Regions from separate parts of the Streptomyces glycanivorans genome, predicted to be linked through region 1. Evidence: riboswitches for the same ligand, from Rfam matches in the RefSeq annotation. Region 1 holds a riboswitch; each other region holds the start of a gene.
The links. A riboswitch is a leader RNA that binds a small molecule or an ion and turns the genes downstream of it on or off. The one in region 1 is predicted to bind cyclic di-AMP.

Region 1 (3,387 bases):
GAAGACGGTCGCCGGCGCCGTCGAGGAGCTGCTGCGCTATCTCAACATCACCCACGGGGGCCGCCGTCGCGTGGCCGTCGAGGACATCGAGATCGGCGGCGAGGTCATCCGGGCCGGCGAGGGGATCATCGTGCCCAACGACATCGGCAACCGTGACCCCGATGTCTTCGCCGACCCCGACCGGCTCGACATCGGGCGGGACGCACGGCGTCACGTCGCCTTCGGTTTCGGAGTGCACCAGTGCCTGGGACAGCCCCTGGCCCGCATGGAACTCCAGGTCGTCTACAGCACCCTCTACCGGCGCATCCCGACCCTCCGCCTGGACGCCGGCCTGGAGGACCTCTCCTTCAAGCACGACGGGTCCGTGTACGGCGTGTACGAACTGCCCGTGGCCTGGTGACCTCCCGGGCACCCGCCCCACCCCACAGCGGACATCACGACGAAGGAGTGCCCATGAAAGTGATTCTCGACCAGGACAAGTGCGTGGCGTCAGGGCAGTGTGTCGTCGCCGCGGACGATGTGTTCGACCAGGACGACGACGGAATCGCCGTACTGCTCGACCCCAACCCGTCGTCGGACCGTGCCGACGACGTCGAGCAGGCCGCAGCCGTCTGCCCCGCCCTCGCCATCCGGATCCTGGGCTGACCTGAGGGGCCGTCCCGCCGCTCACCGCCGCGGGACAGGCGCGCCCGGACGTTCCTACGGGACGGGCAGGAGCTCGCCCGTGGCGGCCCGGGACTCGACGGCGCGGTGCGCCTGATCAGCGTTCCCGCATGTCCGGGCCCGGGTCCGCGCCGGTGAGGGCCCCGAGGTGGAAAGGGCCTTCCCGTGGCGGCGCACGACGTCCATCGGCGCCCTGACGGCGGCCTCGCCGCCGCCGTCGAACACACGGTGGACGCCTTCGTGGCACCCGTCAGCTCCACGACGGGTGCCACGAAGGCGTTCCCGGTGGACACGACGACGTGGTCCGCACCGCCGCGCCGGGCCGACTCCGCGTTCTCCTCTGTGGAGGTGAGCCCGATGTCCGTGGCTCCCCGGGGCCTGGTCAACCGCGTCAGCTCCTGTCCCGGGCCTACCGGACGCCGAGTGGACCGGCGTCGCCCGCCCCGGCACGACCGGGGAGCCTCCGGTGACGAAGCGATGTGCCGTGACGCCCCGCACCATCAGGCCGGCCGCACCGGTCACCGCGGTCCCGGGCGGAGTGCCCATCCTGTTGTCCGCCCGCCGGATCACCTCTCTCGACGCGGACCTCGGACACCGCTCTCGGCCTGCTGAGGGTCCCGGCAGCCGCGACGCCTCCGTCCGTGGCCTGACGGCCGGGTCAGGGCCCCGGAGGACGGCCGGCCCGGAGCCCCCGGCGGCCCCCGGGCGGGCCCCTGGGCCACTCAGTGCGGTTTCCAGCTGAGCTTGCCGCCCCCCACCCAGCGGACCGCGGCCGGGTCGTCGAGGTCGTGGACCGGGATCCCGGCCGTCGCGGCGGCGATCAGCACGTCCGTCATGGCGGTCGCGCTCCCGATGACCTCTCCGTCGATCTCCACCACGCGGAAGGGCGGATCCCCGGGCTGAACGGGCAGGACGGTGATCCGCGGGGCCGAGGCGTGAGGGTTCTCAGTCATGGCGGATCGGTTCCACGCCGGCGTTCCAGGTATGCGGGACGGCTTCAGGCATGAGTCGTATGCCCGTTTTAGTACGTTTTTAGAATTTAATCCCGTAATCCATAAAAGGCCATTTCGTGTGACCTGAACCCCTTCGCGTTGGAGCAAATCGCCCGAATCGGACTTCGTGACCAGGGTCACCTTATGCGGCCCGGACGCGGGAGGGTGGCAGTCGGTTCCCTTCTGCGCCAAGAGGAATGGATGGCGCGATGTGGGGTGGATTACATGAATTCCCGTGAATTGATCTTGCGAATGAATTGTGATCACTGAACCAGGCTTGTTCCTTTCCCTATTTCTCGCCTACGGTCACCATCACTCCGGGCGGAACGCCGAATCCTGCCGCCGCCCGATTACCCGACCACTTCTCGTACGGCAGGAGCGGGGGACCCAAGTAAGTGCCGATCCGGTTTCCGGAGCGGCTCGGGGTGAAGTCGCATTCATGTGCGGCCGGGCATCTCCAGCCCGAACCCGACAGCTCACTTCGCAGGCGACGGAGAGGAATTCAGCATGCCCGAAATCGGTAAGCCCCGTCGTTTTAGGACCAGTTCGCTCACTCGCGGCATCATCGCCGTGACCACGGGCGGAGCCGCCCTGGCCCTCCCCGTGATCGGTGCGACCAGCGCCTTCGCGGCCCCGGCCCAGTCGCCCGCCGTCGAAAAGGCTGCGACCTCGACTGCCGCGTCCGGCAAGGGAATTGCAGCGCAGAAGTCCGAGGCCACCACCTATTCCGTGATCTTGGGTGACACCCTCGCCAAGATCGCTCGCGAGCATTCGGTGAACGGTGGCTGGAAGGCTCTGTACGAGGACAACCAGAAGGCTGTCGGCGGAAACCCGGACCTGATTCACCCCGGTCTGAAGCTGACGATCGGCGCCAAGGCCGACAACAAGTCGGAGAAGGCCGAGTCCAAGGCCTCCGCGTCCTCCGACCGCGCCGAGAAGAGTGCCGACCGCGCCGACCGCTCGGAGCGCACGGACACCTCCCTCGCCGCGGAGGGCGCCCCCGCCGCCGAGGCCGCTCCCGCCGCCGAGCCGGTCAGCTACACGAACGACCTCGACGGCTGGATCAAGGAGTCGCTCGCCGTCATGGCGGAGCACGGCATCCCCGGCACCTACGAGGGCATCCACCGCAACATCATCCGTGAGTCCGCGGGTGACCCCCAGGCGATCAACAACTGGGACATCAACGCGATCAACGGCGTCCCGTCCAAGGGGCTGCTCCAGGTCATCGACCCGACCTTCCAGGCCTACCACGTGCCCGGTACGTCGACGGACAGCTACGACCCGGTCGCCAACATCACGGCCGCGTGCAACTACGCCGCGGACAAGTACGGTTCGATCGACAACGTCTTCGGGGCCTACTGAGTCCTCGCCCAGGCGAAACCTCCGGCACGCGGGTGCGTGACGGAGGGACCGGAACGACGGGTGGTACGGGTTCGGCGGAACCCGTACCACCCGTCGTTCCGTTGTCCGGGGCCGTCCGTGTCCGAGGTCACCGGACCGCGGTGTCAGGCAGGACGGGGCGGGCGGTGTCCCGACGACAGGCCCGGCGGGGCAGGCCGACTGGTCTCGTACAGGTTCGTCGTCCATACTGCCCGCCGTGGAGCAGCGCATAGATTCGAACACCAAGCCCGAGTTCGCCGCGGGGACAGATCCGGCGTACATCCCAGGCCTGACGGCCCCTGCCCCCGCGCGGACGGAGGCGGAAGCGGAGGAGGCGGAGCCCGAGGGGGTC
Region 2 (3,387 bases), 1.2 Mb from region 1:
TGATCTTCAGCCCATCGAGGAGGTAGCGGTCGGTGCTGCCCCAGACCTCCTCGATGGTCGAGAACGCCGCGGCCAGGTATTCGGCCTCTGCTCCGAAGAGCGGGTCGAGCAGTTCCATCACCTCGTCGGACATCCCCACCGGCGAGGTGTCGCTGCGCCGGACCTTGTAGCGGCGGTGCGCGTCGTTCGACTTGAGGTAGTCGGCCTCGATCGCCTCCTTCTCGACACCGACCGCCAGCAGCGCGACCGCGATCGAGAGGCCCGCGCGGTCCTTGCCCGCCGCGCAGTGCATCAGTGCCGGCACGCTGTCCTCCGCCAGCGCGTGGAGCACGCGGCTGTGTTCGGCGGTGCGGTCCTTGATGATCGAGCGGTACGAGGCGACCATCCGCTCCGTGCCCTTGCCGTCCGCCAGGATCGAGCGCAACTGCTGGATGTTCCCGTCGCGCACCAGCCGCCAGAACTCGGCGCCGTCGGCCGGGTCCGAAAGAGGAATGCTGACATTCCGGACGCCCGGCAGCTCCACGTCGAGGCCGTCCAGCTTGTGGTCGGCGGCATTGCGGAAATCGAAGATGGTGTGCAGGCCGAGCCCGGCGAGGAACGAGGCGTCGGCCTCGGTGGCGTTCGCGAGGTGACCGCTGCGGTAGAGCCGCCCGTGGCGCACGGTGCGGCCGTCCACGGTCGGAAGCCCGCCGACATCGCGGAAGTTGCGGACGCCGGTCAGGGCGACGTCCTTGGGTCCGTGGCCGGCCGGCGGGACCTCTGGCAGCTGCGTCACAAGGGCTCCTGGAGTGTCGGGCGTCGGCGCCGCTCGCCGACGGGGGCACGCTCGCGACGATACGACATGGCTGCATCAGGCAACCGTCTCGGTCATGGAGGCGGCGGGTCATCGGGCGGGAGGAGCGGCGACATGTCCGTATTGCTGCATTTAATAGAACATGCCCTGCTTGTAAGGGAGATGAGGTGAGGCGGGTGAGCGGGATCATATCCGTGACGGTGTGTGGTGAACGTGCCGATGGGTATTCCGGACCCCGCGCGGAAAGCCAAGATCCGTAATCCACGGAGTGTGACGGGAATTCCGCGACGGAAATGAAGCGTGGATTCCGGTTCGCAATCGGCGGCTTGTTCGCAGCATCCCGGCTCGCTTACGGTCACCATCAATCCGGACGGAACGCCTAATCCTGCCGCCGCCCGGAATCCGCACCGACTCACGTGTGGCAGGAGCGGGGGAACCAGGTAGGCCGCCGTCCGGAGCGATCCGGCACGGCTTGGGGTCAAGTCGCACTTAGTGCGGCCGGGCATCTCCAGTCCGAACCCGACAGCTCACCTCGCAGGCGCCGGAGAGGAAATCCCCCATGCCCGCAAAAGGCAAGCACCGTCGTACGAAGACCGGCCCGATCTCCCGAGGCGTCCTTGCCGCGGGGACCGGTGGCGCCGTTCTCGCCCTCCCGCTGATCGGCGCCACCGGCGCCCACGCCGCCGAGCAGGCGGCTCCGGCCAAGTCCGTCGCGGCCCAGAGCGCTCCCGCCTCGGCGGCGAAGAGCTCCCCGAAGACCTACTCCGTGGTCTCCGGTGACTACCTGGCCAAGATCGCTGCCGACCACGAGGTCAAGGGCGGCTGGCAGAAGCTGTACAAGGACAACCGTGACGTCGTCGGCGAGAACCCGAGCCTGATCCTCCCGGGCATGAAGCTGACGCTCGGCGCCAAGGCGTCCGGCTCCTCGGAGGCCGCACCCTCCAAGGCAGCCCCGTCGACGGCGAAGAAGTCCGCCCCGGCCGAGAAGGCTCCGGCCCCGGCCCAGGAGGCCGCCGCGAAGACCGCCGACTCCAGCGCGTCGGAGAGCACCGCCTCCGGCTGGACCACTCCGGTCGAGAACCCCAACGTCACCACCCAGTACCGCGCCTCCGGCGCCAGCTGGTCCAGCGGCTACCACACCGGCTCCGACTTCCAGGCGGCCTCCGGCACCAGCGTCCGGTCCATCGGCGATGGCACCGTGGTGTCCGCCGGCTGGAGCGGCTCGTACGGCAACGAGGTCGTCATCCAGCACAGCGACGGGATGTACTCGCAGTACGCCCACCTGTCCTCGCTCGAGGTCTCGACCGGCCAGACCGTCACCGGCGGCCAGCAGATCGGCCTCTCCGGCTCCACCGGCAACTCCACCGGCCCGCACCTCCACTTCGAGGTCCGGACCGGTCCGAGCTACGGCTCGGACGTCGACCCGATCGCCTACCTGCGCTCGCACGGCGTGTCCGTCTGAGGCACACCACCTGAGGGTCGAGGAGAGGGGCGGTGCGCCGGGGCGCACCGCCCCTCTCCTTATTCCTGCTTTACCAAAAACTGACCGGGTGGTCTTTCTCACCAACCGTCAACCCCTTATTACGGTCGCGTAGGTCACATTCGAAGGTGCAAGATAAGCCCTTGTGGCAGACGATTCGAGAAACAACAGACGAGGCATCATCGGGTCGTACGCGGCGATCGGCGACAGCTTCACCGAGGGCGTCGGAGACCCCGGCCCCGGCGGGACCCTCGTCGGCTGGGCGGACCGGTTCGCGGTCCTCCTCGCGGACCAGCTCCCGGTCCCCGATGCGATGGTCGGGCCCGTGGACGACCCGCACGGGAATTTCCGGTACGCCAATCTCGCCGTACGCGGACGCCTCCTCGACCAGATAGTCGAGGAACAGGTCCCCCGCGCCAAGGAGCTGGCACCTGATCTGGTGAGCTTCTGCGCGGGCGGCAACGACATCCTCCGTCCCGGTTCCGACCCGGACGACGTGGCCGAACGCTTCGAGCGTGCGGTGGCCGACCTGACGCAATCGGTCGGTACCGTCTTGGTCACCACCGGCTTCGACACCCGTGGCATCCCTGTCCTCAAGCACCTGCGGGGCAAGATCGCCATGTACACCGCGCACGTCCGGTCGATCGCCGACCGTTACGACTGCCCGGTCCTGGACCTGTGGTCCCTGCGGTCCGTGCAGGACAGGCGGGCCTGGGACAACGACCGGCTGCACCTCTCGGCGGAGGGACACACCCGGGTCGCGCTGCGCGCCGCCCAGGTCCTCGGCCTCGACGTGCCGGCCGACCCCGACCAGGTGTGGCCCCCGCAGGCTCAGCGCGGGACGCTGGAGGTGCGGCGGGACGACATCCAGTGGGCGCGGGAGTACCTGGTCCCGTGGATCGGCCGCAGGCTGCGCGGGGAGTCCTCGGGTGACCACGTCGAGGCCAAGCGCCCCGACCTGCTGCCGCTCTGACCGCGCGGAACCCGGCGCCTCGTCGGACTCCGCCGACCCTCCGGGGCTGTCGGACCCCGACGCTTCCCGTCAGCGGCCGACGAACGGGAGCAGACTCCGGGACGGGCCTGGTGACACGGGTCCGTCCGGAGCGGCTGCCGG
Region 3 (3,387 bases), 1.4 Mb from region 1:
GCCGTAGATCGGCATGTAGTAGATCGACTCCTCGCGGACGTTCGCGCCCGGCTTGGGCGCGTGGATCATCATGCCGTCGCCCTTGTAGATGCCGACGTGGCTGATGTCGTCGTAGAAGAAGACCAGGTCCCCCGGCCGCAGGTCCGCCGTGGCCACCCGGGTGCCGACCTCGACCTGGTCCCACGTGGTGCGCGGCAGATCGACGCCGGCCGCCTTCCAGGCGGCCTGGGTGAGCCCGGAGCAGTCGTAGGAGGACGGGCCCGTCGCCCCCCACACGTACGGCTTGCCGATCTGGGCGCGTGCGAAGGCCAGGACCTTCTCGGCCTTCGAGGCGTAACCGCTGTCGGAGCCCGTGCCGGAGCCCGTGCCGGACCCCGTGCCCGTGCCCGTCCCCGTCTTCGTGGCCTCGTCCGCGGCGGCCTTCTCCTTGTCGGCCTGCTGCCGGGCCAGCTCCTCGGCCTTGCGCTCGGCCTCCGCCTCCTTCTTGCGCTCCAGCTCCGCCAGCCGCGCCTTCTCCTCGGCGGTCAGCTTCGACAGCAGCGAGCGCGCCTCGGTGAGCTTCGTCTGCACCTGCTGCTTGCTGGTGCGCAGCGAGGCCTGCGACTCGGTGAGCGTCTCCAGGCTCTTCGTCGCCTCGGCCCGCTTGGCCGCCGCCTCCTTCTGCTGTGTGCGGAAGTCGGCGACCGCCTTCTGCTGCCGGCTGGTCATCCGGGCCATCAGCTGGTCCTGGTCGAAGTACGACTGCGGATCGTCCGCCAGGAAGAACGTCGCAGTCGGGGCGATCGAGCCGCCGCGGTACTGCGCGGCCGCGTAGTTGCCCAGCTCGCGGCGGGTCTCGTTGAGCTTGTCCGCCCGCTTCGCCGCGGCTTCCAGCAGCGCGTCGACCTTGGAGCGCTGCTCTGCCGAGGCGGTCTTCGCCTTGTTGTACTGCTGCGTCGCCGTACCGGCCTGCCGGTAGAGGTCGTCGACCTTCTTCTGCACTTCCTGGATGCTGGGCTTGGGCTCGGCGGGGGCAGCCGTCGCGCTCTGCGTGGAGAGCAGGGTGACGGAGGCGAGCGCCGCGGTCGTGAGACCTACGGCAGGGGTGGTGCGCACCCGGGTGCGGGGCTTGCGATGCGACGCCAAGGCCGGCATCTCCTTCCGTGGACCGCCTACCGGGTTAGCTGTCGGGTTCGGGCGGAACGGAAGGCTGCCCTACGGTCCGGCGGGACGGACCGATTCACCCCGGTGCTGCGTGTGGGTCCCCGGTTCCGGGCCCCTTCGGGGCGGTGCGGATTCGGCGGGGGTGCCCGTGCGGCGCGGTTCGCCTCAAGGGGGTACGGGGCACCCGTCGGAGCACGCTAGCCAACCCGTGGTGCCCTTGTGAAGGTTGATGTTCGATATGCCCGATACATTTTCGTGACCTTTTCCCGGCGATGGTCCGCGTGGCCGGATGTGACCCCGGAATCTCACGTTCCGTAGGCAGCCCGTTCCGTTCCGCTCCTGGTCCCGGACCGTTGTCGCCGTTGCGGCCCGGGCTGTCGGTGGGGCCGCCTAGACTCGTGAGGCGATGAGCAGCCTCTTTGACGACAGTTTCCTGACCGGCCTCCAGCAAGGGGAGGACGGCCCCCCGCCGCCCCCCGAGGAGCACGCACCCGAAGCGGTGCCGGAGGGCCTCTTCGAGGACGTCTTCGACACGCCTCCGCCGCCGCGCGACGCCTACTACCGCGACGGCGCCCCGCGCCCCGTCGTCGACTCAGCCGCGCTGCTCGACGGGCTGAACACGGAGCAGCGCGCCGCCGTCGTGCACGCCGGTTCCCCGCTGCTCATCGTGGCCGGCGCCGGCTCGGGCAAGACCCGGGTGCTCACCCACCGGATCGCCCATCTCCTGGCCGAGCGGGGGGTGCACCCCGGGCAGATCCTCGCGATCACCTTCACCAACAAGGCCGCCGGCGAGATGAAGGAGCGTGTCGAGGACCTCGTCGGCCCGCGCGCCAACGCCATGTGGGTCATGACGTTCCACAGCGCCTGTGTGCGGATCCTGCGCCGGGAGTCGAAGCGCCTGGGCTTCACCTCGTCGTTCTCGATCTACGACGCCGCCGACTCCAAGCGGCTGATGGCACTGGTCTGCCGCGATCTGGACCTCGACCCGAAGCGCTACCCGCCGAAGTCGTTCACGGCGAAGGTCTCGAACCTGAAGAACGAGCTGATCGACGAGGAGACCTTCGCCGGTCAGGCGGCCGACGGGTTCGAGAAGACGCTGGCGCAGGCCTACGCGCTCTACCAGGCGCGGCTGCGCGAGGCCAACGCCCTCGACTTCGACGACATCATCATGACGACGGTGCACCTGCTCCAGGCGTTCCCCGACGTCGCCGAGCACTACCGCCGCCGCTTCCGGCACGTCATGGTCGACGAGTACCAGGACACCAACCACGCGCAGTACACCCTCGTGCGCGAACTGGTGGGCCCGGCGGGCGAGGCCGACGCCCCGGGCGAACTGTGCGTCGTCGGTGACGCGGACCAGTCGATCTACGCCTTCCGCGGCGCGACCATCCGCAACATCCTCCAGTTCGAGGAGGACTATCCGGACGCGAAGACGATCATGCTGGAGCAGAACTACCGCTCCACGCAGACGATCCTTTCGGCGGCCAACGCCGTCATCGAGCGCAACGAGAGCCGTCGCCCCAAGAACCTCTGGACGAACGCGGGCACCGGCACCCGGATCACCGGCTACGTCGCCGACACCGAGCACGACGAGGCGCAGTTCGTCGCCGACGAGATCGACCGGCTGACGGACGCGGGCGACGCGAAGGCGGGCGACGTCGCCGTCTTCTACCGCACGAACGCCCAGTCCCGTGTCTTCGAAGAGATCTTCATCCGCGTCGGACTGCCCTACAAGGTCGTCGGCGGAGTGCGCTTCTACGAGCGCAAGGAGGTCAGGGACGTCCTGGCCTACCTCCGGGTGCTGTCCAACCCCGAGGACACCGTCCCGCTGCGCCGCATCCTCAACGTGCCCAAGCGCGGCATCGGGGACCGGGCCGAGGCGATGATCGACGCCCTCTCGATGCGCGAGAAGATCTCCTTCCCGCAGGCGCTGCGCCGCGTCGACGAGGCGTACGGCATGGCGGCCCGGTCGGCGAACGCCGTGAAGCGGTTCAACACGCTGATGGAGGAGCTCCGCACGATCGTGGAGTCCGGCGCCGGACCGGCGGTCGTCGTGGAGGCCGTCATGGAACGGACCGGCTACCTCGCCGAACTCCAGGCGTCCACCGACCCGCAGGACGAGACCCGAATCGAGAACCTCCAGGAGCTCGCCTCCGTCGCTCTCGAATTCGAGCAGGAACGGGCGGAGGAGGAGGGCGCGGGCACACTCGCCGAGTTCCTGGAGAAGGTCGCGCTCGTCGCCGA
Region 4 (3,387 bases), 5.4 Mb from region 1:
GGCGGCAGCCCGTCCAGTGAGGACCGGGTCACTGCCCGCGCGTAGTCGGCGGTCTGCAGCAGTCCCGGGACCACCGAGGTCTCCAGCGTGCGCGCGGCGAAGGCCTGCGACTCCAGGCTGATGAAGTCGCGGTACTGGGGCGGGATGAGCCCACGGTAGGCGTGCCACCACCCGTTCCCGCCGCCCCCCGCGGAGCCGGCGAGCGTCCGGAGCAGGGAACGCAACTGCCGGTCGTCCACGCCGTACGCTTCCATCAGCCGGGTCACGTCACCCGGTGTCACCCCGCTCGCCCCCGTCTCGATCCGGCTCACCTTCGACTGGTGCCAGCCGAGCAGTGCGGCGGCGTCCCGGCTCGTGAGTCCCGATGTGTGGCGAAGAGCGCGCAGTTCCTCCCCGAGCTTGCGACGGCGTACAGCAGGGCCGTTCCGCATGACGGCCTCCTCCCGTTGTCACGGAGGGCCGTACCCAAGCGGGGGCCGGCCCGGAAAGGGGCAAGTGTCGCGTCCGCACACGGCCCGGGCGGCGGAGTTCACCGTATTGGGCGATAGATATATGCATATCTTGGTGGATCGCCGTCATGGAGGGCGGCAACGGTGGCAGTCTGGCGCGAGGCACAATCCAGGCCGGCCGTGGGCCGGTCGGGTGGGAAAGGGACGGCGTCGCCATGGCAGACCATCAGGAAGCAACCGTCACTCTGCCGAGCGATCCGGTCTCGGTCTCCGCGGCGCGGAGATATGTGGCCCAAGTGGTCACGGACTGGGGCCTGGCCGAGGACGGCGACACCGCCGACACCATCCGGCTGATCGTCTCGGAACTCGCCACCAACGCCGTCCAGCACACCTTCGGGCAGTCGCCCACCTTCACCGTCGATCTCCGGCTCGACCGGGACGTCGAGTTCTACCTGGGTGTGACGGACAGCCACCCTCGCCGGCCCCAACGGCTGCCCGCCGCGGTGCGGCAGGACAACGGGCGCGGCATGGCGATCATCCGGGCCCTGGCGAAGGAGCACGGCGGCAGGCTCGGCGTCAGCCCCACCCCGGACGGGGGGAAGACCGTGTCGATCGCCCTTCCCTGGCCGGTTCCCGCGCAGGCGTGACGCTGTCGCACGCGTGACCGGGAGAGGTCTCACCCGGCGGAGGCCGGGCGTCGGACGGCGGGCGGTGACGGAGACATCGCCGACGACCACCTCCGGCACCACCGACAGGCCGAGGACCACGCCGACCGGCGCGGACATCCGGACGCGGCCCGGCTGCGGCCGTCGGCTGCGCCGGCCGCGTACCGCCCGTGCGATCAAGGGCGGCAGCGGCACGGCACTCACCGCGTCGGGGCTCGTGCTGGTGACCGGTCCCCTGCTGCGCCGAACCTGCTGGGGAGGAGTGTCAGCGGACCCTCCCGTACCAGACGTTCCCGGACCAGATCTTTTCCAGCCGGACCACGGCCCCGGCCTTGGGCGAGTGCCAGATCTTCCCGCTGCCGGCGTAGATCCCGACGTGGTACACGCTGCGGCCCGCGTGGAAGAAGACCAGGTCGCCGCGTTTCCGCTGCGACCTGGAGATATGGCGGGTCTTGTTGTACTGCTGCTGCGCCGTGCGGGGGAGTTTTTTTCCGGCCTTCTTGAACGAATAGAGCGTGAGCCCTGAGCAGTCGAACCGGGAGGGGCCCGTGGCTCCCCATCTGTAAGGGGCACCCTTCTTCGAGGCGGCGATCTTGAGTGCCTTCGTCGAGTGGGTGGCGGCCTCGGCTTCGTCCACGAAGCCCGGGGCCAGCACGGTGGTGCCTACGGCGAAGGTCAGAACCGAGGCCGTACCGACCCGGGCGAACAGAGACGGGACATGAACCTGCGCAGTCATGCGCAACCCTTCGTCAGCCGCCTGTGAAGGATGACCTGTCGGGTTCGGGCTGGCGAAGTTGCCCGGCCGCGTGCAGCGGCTTCACCCCGAGGGCCGTCCGGATCTCCGGCCGGCCCGTTGTGCTCGGGTCCTCCACTCCTGCCGATCCACTCCTGTCGACCAGGCATCCGGACGGCGGCAGGACTCGGCGTCCGCCCGGACCGCCCCGCCGCGGCGGCGGGGGCTTGTCGTCCCAGGGATCTTTACCTACGCGCCGCCGGATTTCCTGTCTGAAGTGGCGGTATGTGAGAGTCGTCACGACTGATCCGATCGAGTGGACGCCGCGTGCGCGGAGCCGCGGCGGCCGGACCTGACCAGCCGTGTACCAGCGGTGGAACGACGTATTACGTTCAGTGTCCGCGTCGGATGCGCAAGTTGGGCTGTCCCTCGGGCGGGGGACCTTCTACGCCGATCGAGCGAGGGAAACTCATCGGCCTGCCGGGCGTGTCGTACACGTGTGCCGAAAGGGCCGGTGTGATCGGCGAGTCGGTGGTGAACACGGTCAACTCGACGGCTCCTGAGGCAGGGCCACCCGGCCCGCCCGGCGCTCTCCGTCCAGCAGTCGCAACGCCCTGGCCAGGGTGTCCGCATGGATCTGCGACTCACCCCGCTCATGCATCAGCACGAGTGCGTCCCGTAAGGCCACCGCCCGCGACGCGAGGGCCTGGGCCGCCCGCAGCGCTCCGTAGGTGTCGCTGCCCCGGGCGGGATTGATGCGCCCGACCTGGTCGAGCACCTCCAGATAGCAGTCGATGAACTCGGCCTCGGCGCGGGTCAGTGCGGGAAGCTGCGGGAACTGGGGTGGGAGCATCGGGCGTTCACCTCGACGAGTGCGGCGGCTGGGGCGGCGTGCGGTTCTCCACGACGTGGTCCACCAGTCCGTACGCCAGGGCGGCCTCGGCGTCGAGGATGGTGTCCCGTTCGATGTCGGCGGCGATCCGGCCCGTGGAACGACCCGTGTGGCGGGCCAGCATGGCCGTGAGCAGCTCGCGCTCGCGCGTCAACTCGCGGGCTCGGATGTCGAGATCGGACAGCTGGCCCTGCACCGGCTCGTCCAGAACGGGTTGCTGGATGAGTACCCGGGCGCCAGGCAGGGCATGTCGGCGTCCCGGTGAGCCGGCGGCGAGGAGCACGGCGGCGGCCGCCCCCGCCTGCCCGAGACAGAAGGTCTCCACCTCGCAGGCGAGGAACTGAATGGTGTCGTAGATCGCCGTCATCGCGTGGAACGAGCCCCCGGGCGAGTTGATGTACAGGGAAAGCGGCCGGTCCGGGTCCGCGTGCTCCAGATACATGAACTGGGCGACGAGGTCGGTCGCCGCGGTGTCGTCGACAGGCGTACCGAGGAAGACGATCCGCTCGGACAGCAGCTTCGCGTACGGATCCGTGTTCCGGGTTCCGTGGGCGGTGCGCTCGGTGAACTCGGGCAGAACGTAGCGGGCGGCGGGACGGAACATGGCGGTGCCTCTCCTGGACCTCGGACTGCATGAATTCGAAGTAC

Region 2: it holds a riboswitch for cyclic di-AMP, as region 1 does, so the genes downstream of both, P8A20_RS03350 (M23 family metallopeptidase) here and P8A20_RS08145 (transglycosylase SLT domain-containing protein) in region 1, are expected to answer to the same signal.
Region 3: it holds a riboswitch for cyclic di-AMP, as region 1 does, so the genes downstream of both, P8A20_RS13925 (C40 family peptidase) here and P8A20_RS08145 (transglycosylase SLT domain-containing protein) in region 1, are expected to answer to the same signal.
Region 4: it holds a riboswitch for cyclic di-AMP, as region 1 does, so the genes downstream of both, P8A20_RS32520 (C40 family peptidase) here and P8A20_RS08145 (transglycosylase SLT domain-containing protein) in region 1, are expected to answer to the same signal.

Annotation. Positions count from the first base shown of each region.
Region 1 covers NZ_CP120983.1:1,890,652-1,894,038, reverse strand. Annotated here, with positions in the region: gene P8A20_RS08160 (cytochrome P450) at 1-400, shown strand, start outside; gene P8A20_RS08155 (ferredoxin) at 454-645, shown strand; gene P8A20_RS08150 (hypothetical protein) at 1,386-1,616, opposite strand; cyclic di-AMP (ydaO/yuaA leader) riboswitch at 2,001-2,160, shown strand; gene P8A20_RS08145 (transglycosylase SLT domain-containing protein) at 2,163-3,017, shown strand; gene P8A20_RS08140 (hypothetical protein) at 3,253-3,387, shown strand, end outside.
Region 2 covers NZ_CP120983.1:736,006-739,392, reverse strand. Annotated here, with positions in the region: gene P8A20_RS03355 (tyrosine-protein phosphatase) at 1-775, opposite strand, end outside; cyclic di-AMP (ydaO/yuaA leader) riboswitch at 1,189-1,349, shown strand; gene P8A20_RS03350 (M23 family metallopeptidase) at 1,353-2,255, shown strand; gene P8A20_RS03345 (SGNH/GDSL hydrolase family protein) at 2,419-3,246, shown strand; gene P8A20_RS03340 (STM4011 family radical SAM protein) at 3,316-3,387, opposite strand, start outside.
Region 3 covers NZ_CP120983.1:3,263,890-3,267,276, reverse strand. Annotated here, with positions in the region: gene P8A20_RS13925 (C40 family peptidase) at 1-1,134, opposite strand, end outside; cyclic di-AMP (ydaO/yuaA leader) riboswitch at 1,133-1,292, opposite strand; gene pcrA (DNA helicase PcrA) at 1,550-3,387, shown strand, end outside.
Region 4 covers NZ_CP120983.1:7,324,612-7,327,998, forward strand. Annotated here, with positions in the region: gene P8A20_RS32505 (helix-turn-helix domain-containing protein) at 1-431, opposite strand, end outside; gene P8A20_RS32510 (ATP-binding protein) at 665-1,096, shown strand; gene P8A20_RS32520 (C40 family peptidase) at 1,380-1,850, opposite strand; cyclic di-AMP (ydaO/yuaA leader) riboswitch at 1,879-1,957, opposite strand; gene P8A20_RS32525 (hypothetical protein) at 2,392-2,700, opposite strand; gene P8A20_RS32530 (ATP-dependent Clp protease proteolytic subunit) at 2,708-3,343, opposite strand.